One region of the Hydrogenophaga sp. H7 genome, then DNA from elsewhere that is predicted to be linked to it. Evidence: predicted binding sites of a transcription regulator. Region 1 holds the regulator's gene; the other holds the start of a gene.
The links. The regulator sigma-54, encoded in region 1, starts transcription at its own class of promoters, with help from an activator protein. The targets are predictions, from matches to a motif close to TGGCANGNAANCTGCTTT.
Positions count from the first base shown of each region.

Region 1 (4,197 bases):
GCTCGGGAGCGGCCTTGGCACCCACGGTGAAGGTGCGGGGCGCACGCGCACCGCGTTCGGCCGCCCGCACCTGGGCGCTCTGCCCTGCCACCCCGGCAGCCGCAATGCGCTCGCCATAGGGCGGGTTCAGCAGCATCACGCCGGGCTTGTCGGTCGGCGGCATGCGCTGCAGCGCGTCACCGCCACGCAGCTCCATCGCGAAGGCCACACCCGCGCGTTCGGCGTTGCGCTGCGCGAAGTCGACCATGCGGAAGGCCACGTCACTGCCGAACACGATGGGCTTGCGCCCGGCCGGCCACTCGCGGCGCTGCTTCGCGGCCTCGTCCTTGAGGGCGTGCCAGACGTGTGGCTGGAACGGCAGCAGCTTCTCGAACGCGAAGCGGCGCTGCAGACCGGGAGCGACCCGCAGCGCGATCTGTGCCGCCTCGATCGCCACCGTGCCGCTGCCGCAGCAGGGGTCGTACAGCGGCACGATGTCGTCCAGCGATTCGGCTTCGGCACCGTTCCAGCCGGTGGCGGCGATCATGGCCGCGGCCAGCGTTTCCTTCAGCGGCGCGTCGCCCTTGTCCTCGCGCCAGCCGCGCTTGAACAGCGGCTCGCCCGAGGTGTCGATGTAGAGGCTCACCGTGTCGGTGGTCAGGTGGGCGTAGAGCCGCACGTCGGGCCAGGTGGTGTTGACGCTGGGGCGCTCGCCGCGCTTGTCGCGGAAGCGGTCGCAGACTGCGTCCTTGATCTTGAGCGCCGCGAAGTTCAGGCTCTTGAGCGGGCTGTGCTGCGCCGTGACCTCGACCTTGATCGTCTGCTGCGGCGTGAACCAGATTTCCCAGGCGACCTCGCTGGCGGCCGCGTACAGGTCGTTCTCGCTGCGGTAGCCACCGTGCCAGAGCTGCACCAGCACGCGCTGCGCGAGCCGGCAGTGCAGGTTGAGCTTGAGCGCGTCGCGCCAGGACGCCAGCAGCGCCACACCGGCGCGCGACTTCTGCACCGCGGTCTCGCCCGTGATGCGCGTGACTTCGGCGGCGAGGTAGTCCTCCACGCCGGCGGCGCAGGGGAGGAAAAGATTCAATTGGTTCAAAGCGCTTTTCTCAGGTTCGCCGGCGCGATGCGCAGCGCCTCGCGGTATTTCGCGACCGTGCGGCGCGCGCACTCGATGCCCTGCTCCTTGAGCAGGTCCGAGAGCTGGTTGTCGGACAGCGGCTTGGTCGGCTCTTCGGACGCGATGAACTGCTTGAGCAGGGCGCGCACCGCCGTGCTCGACGCATTGCCGCCGGTCTCGGTTCCCAGGCTGGAGCCGAAAAAGTACTTGAGCTCGTAGGTGCCGAACGGCGTGGCCATGTACTTGGCCGTGGTCACGCGGCTGATGGTCGACTCGTGCAGGCCCAGCTCGTCGGCGATCTCGCGCAGCACCAGCGGGCGCATGGCCAGTTCGCCGTGCATGAAGAAGTTGCGCTGGCGCTCGACGATGGCGCTGGAGACGCGCAGGATGGTGTCGAAGCGCTGCTGGATGTTCTTGATGAACCAGCGCGCTTCCTGCAGCCGCTGCTGCATGGCCGCGTGGCCCGCTTCGCCGCCGGCCTCGCGCCGCCCCCGCAGGGCGTTGGCATAGACGTCGTGCACGCGCAGGCGCGGCATCACCTCGGCGTTGAGCGAGACCTTGAAACCGCGACCGGCGCGGGTGACGATCACGTCGGGCACCACCACGTTGCGCTCGACGTCGACGAAGCGCCGGCCCGGCTTGGGCTCCAGGCGGGCGATCAGCGCCAGCGCGGCGCGCACGGTCTCGTCGTCGTGCCCGGTGGCCGCACACAGGCGCTTGATGTCGCGCTTGGCCATCAGCTCCAGCGGCTGCTCGCAGATCGCCAGCGCCGCGCGGGCGGAGGGCGTGTTGCGCAGCTCCATGATCTGCAGCCGCAGGCACTCGCCCAGGTCGCGCGCGCCCACGCCCGTGGGCTCCATCTGCTGCAGCCACTGCAGGGCCATGCCCAGGCGCTGCTCAATGGCCTCGACTTCGTCGAAGCGCGGCTCTTCGTCGGCCGGCCGGCCCGCGGTCAGGCGCCAGCAGGCGCGCGCCAGCTCGTGCAGGCTGTCCTCCAGATACCCGTCGTCGTTGAGCGACTCGATCAGGAAGTACAGCGCCGCGCTGTCCTCGTCCGACAGGCGCAGGCAGCGCGCCTGCTCGTGCAGCTGGTCCTGAAGGCTAACCGGCACACGGGCCAGGTCGGCGGCCGTGGCGGTGTCGTCGTCGTCACCGCCGGAACCGCTGTTGCGCGCGGGTGCATCGCCGCCCCATTCGCTGTCGTCGGGCGCCATCTCGACGGTGCCGTCGCCTTCCCAGCTTTCTTCGACCGGCGCGGCGCCGTCCAGCCGACTCTCGACCTCGTCGCTGGCGCTGTCTGCGCTGTCGGCCTGGGTGGTGCGGGTGTCCGGTTCGGCGCTGCGCAGCTCGACCACCGGCTGCGCCGCTTCTTCCAGCTGCTCGCCGGCGACCACCGGTGCGTCCGCGGTCTGCACGCCGAAATCTTCGCGATCGGCCACTTCCTCGCCCCGTTCCAGGAACGGGTTCTCGTCGAGCATCTGCTCGACTTCCTGAGCCATCTCCAACGTGGACAGCTGCAACAGGCGGATCGACTGCTGCAGTTGCGGCGTGAGCGCGAGGTGCTGCGACACCCGCAGCGACAGACCTTGCTTCATCGGCTCATTCCGTCACATGCGGAAGTTCTCGCCCAGGTAGACGCGGCGCACCTCGGCGTTTTCGATGATCTCGGCGGTGGTACCGCTGGCCAGCACATGACCGTCGCTGATGATGTAGGCGTGGTCGCAGATGCCCAGGGTTTCGCGCACGTTGTGGTCGGTGATCAGCACACCGATGCCGCGCGACTTGAGGAAACTGATGATGTGCTGGATCTCCAGCACCGCGATCGGGTCGATGCCGGCGAAGGGCTCGTCCAGCAGGATGAACCGCGGCCGGGTGGCCAGCGCGCGGGCGATCTCCACGCGACGGCGCTCACCGCCCGAGAGGGCGGGCGCGGGCGAATCGCGCAGGTGGTCGACGCGCAGCTCCTTGAGCAGCTCGTCCAGCCGGGCATCGATCTCGCGCGCGGACAGCGGCTGGCCGTTCGCGTCCTGCTGCAGCTCCAGCACGGCGCGCACGTTCTGCGCCACCGTGAGCTTGCGGAAGATCGAGGCTTCCTGCGGCAGGTAGCCCAGCCCCAGCCGGGCACGGCGGTGGATGGGCAGGGACTCGATGCGGTGACCGTCCAGCAGGATCTCGCCACCATCGGCCCGCAGCAGGCCGACGATCATGTAGAACGACGTGGTCTTGCCGGCGCCGTTGGGACCCAGCAGTCCCACCACCTCGCCCTTGTCCACCGACAGGGACACGTCCTTGACCACCTTGCGGCTGCCATAGGACTTCTTGAGTCCCCGGACCTCCAGACGGCTGTGCGACGGCATGCCGCCCGACGGACTGGCGCTGGCGACGGTCTCCGTCACTTCTTGGGCTCGGTGATCTTGCCGCTGGGACGCAGCGTGGCCGGATCGGTCGCCGGGGCGGCGGGGCCGTTCTTCTCCTCTTCCGGGATCGGCGTGAGCATGGCGCGCACGCGGCCGGTGGGGTTGGCAGCGGTCTTGCTGGTGTCCCCACCCTTGACCGTGAACACCTCGGTCAGGCTGTTGTAGAGGATCTCGCTGCCCACGCTCTGGTCGTTGAGCAGGGTGCCGCGGTAGCGGCGCAGCACCGCGCGACCGGTGAACAGCACCGTCTGCGCCTTGCTGTCGTATTCGATGCGATCACCCTCGCCCTCGATCCATTCGTCCACGCCTTCCCGCTTCTGGCGGAAGAAACCGGCCTTTTCGGGGGTGCCCAGCAGCAGACCGTACTGATTGCCTTGCGGGTCCTGGCGCACGTCCAGCTTGGCACCGCGCATCAGGATGGTGCCCTTGGTGATCACCACGTTGCCTGTGAACACGCTGGTCTGGCGTGTCTCTTCGTAGCGCAGCGCATCGGCCTCCACGTTCATGGGCTTGTCCTTGTCGGCCTTTTCGGCCAGCGCCAGCAGGGGCAGCATCAGGCCAATGACGGCCAACATCCGGGCGATGGAACGGGGGGTTGGTGCGTGTGGGTGCATGGCGTTTGAGGGCACAGATCTTGCATTCATTGTAGCGGCGCCCAGAGCGTTTCGCCGCTGCGCCGGCACA
Region 1 covers NZ_MCIC01000020.1:174,603-178,799, reverse strand. The annotation lists gene BC358_RS21565 (class I SAM-dependent RNA methyltransferase) at 1-1,075, opposite strand, end outside; gene BC358_RS21560 (RNA polymerase factor sigma-54) at 1,072-2,691, opposite strand; gene lptB (LPS export ABC transporter ATP-binding protein) at 2,704-3,453, opposite strand; gene lptA (lipopolysaccharide transport periplasmic protein LptA) at 3,489-4,088, opposite strand.

Region 2 (4,197 bases), on a different contig from region 1:
TGGCGGCGGCGCGCTGCTGGAGCGCCCAGTAGGCCAGCCCCATCGACGTGTCGGCGGCAACACCGCCGCCCAGGGTTTCCGGCAGCTTGGGATACACGCCGTCGTAGTTCACGATGGCAATCGCGTCCTCTGGCCGCCACAGGCCTTCGGCCGCAATCGCGTTGTAGGTCGCCTGAAAGGCGGCCAGCCAGTCCGGGCTGGTGCTGAACGCATTGCTCGCAAACCAGATGAAGGGCCGGCCGCGCACGTGGGTCTCACGGATCGCCCGGCGGAACGCCTCGCCGAGCTTCCCGCTGGTGCAGGCACCCAGCGGACACTCGATGAAGGTGCCTTTGCTGCTGCGGAAAGCCAGCACCGCGTTGGCATTCGCGTAGATGTACCTGGGGGTTGGTGGGGTCGAAGTTCTGCGGCTGCCAGCCGGTGTAGACGGCTCCGTAGCGGCGGCTCGCCGGCGCGGTGGGGTCGGTGTAGATCGCTTCGGCCTGGGCCACGGTGCGACCATTCCAGCGGCTGGTGTCGCTGGTGTAGAAGGCGATGGCCTCCGGGTTGAGGCTCTGGTCCATGTCCGGGTAGAGCACCTGGAGGTTGTTGAACGCGAGAAGCGGCAGCCACGCAGACGTGCCCGGGGGCACCGGGTATTCGGTGATCAGGTTCCGCGTGGTCATCTTGCGGATGAGGTTCGCGCTCTGTTCGTCCGTGATCTTGGCGTTGTTGCCCCAGATGCCATGCGCGTTCTGGCGCACGTAGGTCCACTGTGCGTCCAGCGCGGCGTTGTCGGCCAGCTGGTTGTTGCCGTGCAGGGAAATGAAGACCCGCGGCCGGTTGGGGCCGGTCGGGCCGCAAGGCGGGCTGGCGCAGGCCGAGACCATCACGTGGTAACCCACGCCTTCGTACCGGTGCGTCGCGGTCATGGTGGCCTGCAGGCGCAGGCTTTCTTCCTCGCTGGCGGTGTAGAAGTGCACGCCCTGGCGCACCACGAGGAAGCGGTAGAGCGGCGTGAACCCGGCCGCTGGCGTCTGGCTGGCGTAGTAGGCGATGCCCTCGTAAGTGAACTGCGGGAGGTTGGCCTCGACATTGGCCCGCTCGGCCTCGCTGATGGTGTAGAAGTGGACACCGGTCTGCGTGTTGTAGAAGCGGTGCACCGGGCTCAGCCCGGCTCCGGCGGCGCCGGCCGCGTAGAAGGCCTCGCCCTCCGGGCTCATGTGGGCCGCGGTCCGGTACACCGCCTCGCGCTCTTCGATGCTGGTGGTGTAGAAGTGCGCGCCCGTGCCCGTGTTGTAGAAGCGGAACACCGCCACCCGGCCCGAAGCGGCCTTGCGCACATTCGCCACCCCGAGCGAGACAGGCACCGCGTCTGCGCCGCCGGTCGAAGACGTCGTCCTCGCGACCACGCCAGCACCGGCCGCCTGCTGCCGGGCGCTGGCCTCCTGGTCTGTCTGGCCACCACCACAGGCGGTCAGAAGACCCGCGGACAACACCGCCCACGCCACACCTCGCTTCAACCACACCATGGGCACCCTCTGCTTCCGGAAAACGCACGAACCCGGAATTGGACCCGAATCCCCCGCCGTCATCCGGCTCCAGCCCGCCGGGCTGACAGGCGGCGCCGTTTCACCCACCAGTCGGTGCGTCGTGCACACCGCGCGGCGGCACGAATGTTGCTGCCACCCCGGGGCATGAAATCGGCCTTCTGTTTCCTCATTGCCGCCAAGCGCTGTGAAATCGCCGGCCTGCAACAGCTGGCGCTGACCAGCGCCCTGGTCAACGCCACCGGCCGCTTCATCCATGCGCTGCAGCGCGAGCGCGGCCTGTCCAACCTGTACCTCGCCTCGCAAGGCCAGCACTGGGCCGATGAGCGCCTGGCCCAGGTGGCGTGCTGCGACGAGCTGCAGGCCGAGGTGCGCGCCTCCTTCGACACCCTGGACACCGAGACCCCGCGCGCCGGCAACGGCGCCCGCCTGTTCAGCCGCATCGCCTATGTGCTGCAGGGCCTGGACGCCCTGCCCCTGCTGCGCCTGCGTGTGCAGACACAGGTCTGGAGCGCCGCACGCGCCACCGCCGGCTACATCCGCCTGATCAACGGCCTGCTGGCGGTGGTGTTCGAGGCCGCCGACAGCGCCTCGGACCCCGACATCTCGCGCCGCCTGGTGGCCCTGTTCAACTTCATCCAGGGCAAGGAATTCGCCGGCCAGGAACGCGCCACCGGCTCGGCCCTGTTTGCGGCGGGCTGCGCGCAGGCCGACGGCCAGCAGCGCCTGCTGCACCTGATCGACTCGCAGGAACGCTGCCTGCAGGTGTTCGCCGACTTCGCCAGCGAGCCGCTGCGCGAGGCCTGGGCCGCCGTGCAGCGGCACGACACGCAGGCCTCGCTGGAGCGGCTGCGCCGCATCCTGGCCACCTCGCTGCCCGGCGGCCCGCTGGACACCGGCCTGAGCCAGATCTGGTTCGACGCCTGCACCGCCCGCATGGACACCATGAAGACGGTGGAGGACGCGCTGGCCGCCGAGCTGGAGGCCCTGTGCCACCAGCGCCTGGCGGCCGCCACCCGCGACCTGGCCGACTTCCAGAAGTGGCAGCGCGCCGAGTCGCTGGGCGAGGACCTGCCCGAGCACGGCGACTTCTTCGACGAAGGCCAGGCCGCCCCCGCGCCGCCGGTGAACCTGGGGCACCCGGTGCAGGCCTACGGCCCGCAGGTGGAACGCTCGATCCTCGAACTGGTGCACGAACAGGCGCAGCGCCTGCAGCAGATGGGTGACGAGCTGGACATGGTCCGTGCCAGCCTGAACGAACGCAAGATCGTCGAACGCGCCAAGGGCCTGCTGATGGCACACCGCCAGCTCAGCGAGCACGAGGCGCACAAGACGCTGCGCCAGATGGCGATGAACCAGAACCGGCGCCTGGTGGACGTGGCGCAGGCGGTGCTGGCCATGGCCGAGATCCTGCCGCCGGGCCTGCGCTGAGCCGCCCTGCTGCGGCGCACAAAAGCTGTGCCGCACCACAACAGCGCACCAGTTTGAAGCCACCCCGACGGCGTCCGCCGCCCCACCGCCTCACTGAGCGTTTCAAAAAACACATACAAATCAAAAACTTACCCCAACACGGCGGCACAGAGCAACAAGCTGGCACGGTCCGTGCTGAAGGATGGACAACGGGACGTGCCAATGGCGGCACACCCTCCCGACCGTCTCAGGACACTCAGGACAACGGCGTCCATTTCTCGCCCCCGACAGGGGGGCCTGGAATGGGCGCCGTTTTGTTTTTCCGGTTTCAGTTTTTGGTTTTTTTCTTCACAGGAGTTGAGCATGAACGACCACCGCGCCACGACACCCGAGACCGCCGCCGCGCCCGCCGCCGACAGCGGCTCGCGCCGCGACTTCATCAAGAAGGGCGCGGCCGCCGCCACCGTCTTCTCCACCCTGGGCCACAGCGGCGTCTGGGCCGCCGGCTCCGACGCGCCGGAGAAGACCGAGGTCAAGATCGGTTTCATCCCGCTGACCGACTGCGCCAGCGTGGTGATGGCCAGCGTGCTGGGCTTCGACAAGAAATACGGCGTGACCATCGTGCCGACCAAGGAGGCGAGCTGGGCCGGCGTGCGCGACAAGCTGGTCAACGGCGAGCTGGACTTCGCCCACGTGCTCTATGGCCTGGTCTACGGTGTGCACATGGGCACGGCCGGCCCCAAGAAGGACATGGCGGTGCTGATGAGCCTGAACAACAACGGCCAGGCGATCACGCTGTCCAAGGCGCTGGCCGACAAGGGCGCGGTGGACGGCCCGTCCCTGGCCAGGTTCATGGCCGCCAACAAACGCGAGTACACCTTCGCGGGCACCTTCCCGACCGGCACCCACGCCATGTGGATGCACTACTGGCTGGCCGCCGCGGGCATCAACCCGCTGTCGGGCGCCAAGCTGATCACCGTGCCGCCGCCGCAGATGGTGGCCAACATGCGCGTGGGCAACATGGACGGCTTCTGCGTGGGCGAGCCCTGGAACCACCGCGCCATCATGGACGGCATCGGCATCACGGCCAACACCACGCAGGACCTCTGGAAGGACCACCCTGAAAAGGTGCTGGGCACCACGGCCGAGTTCACCAAGAAGTACCCCAACACCACGCGCGCCGTGATGATGGCCGTGCTCGAAGCCAGCAAGTGGATCGATGCCGGTCTGCAGAACAAGCTGAAGATGGCCGAGACCG
Region 2 covers NZ_MCIC01000018.1:164,875-169,071, forward strand. The annotation lists gene BC358_RS18450 (hypothetical protein) at 1-247, opposite strand, end outside; gene BC358_RS18455 (hypothetical protein) at 255-1,475, opposite strand; gene BC358_RS18460 (nitrate regulatory protein) at 1,677-2,960, shown strand; gene BC358_RS18465 (CmpA/NrtA family ABC transporter substrate-binding protein) at 3,303-4,197, shown strand, end outside.
Region 2: BC358_RS18460 (nitrate regulatory protein) is a predicted target of sigma-54. The motif match lies at 1,648-1,665, and genes of this name have one in related genera.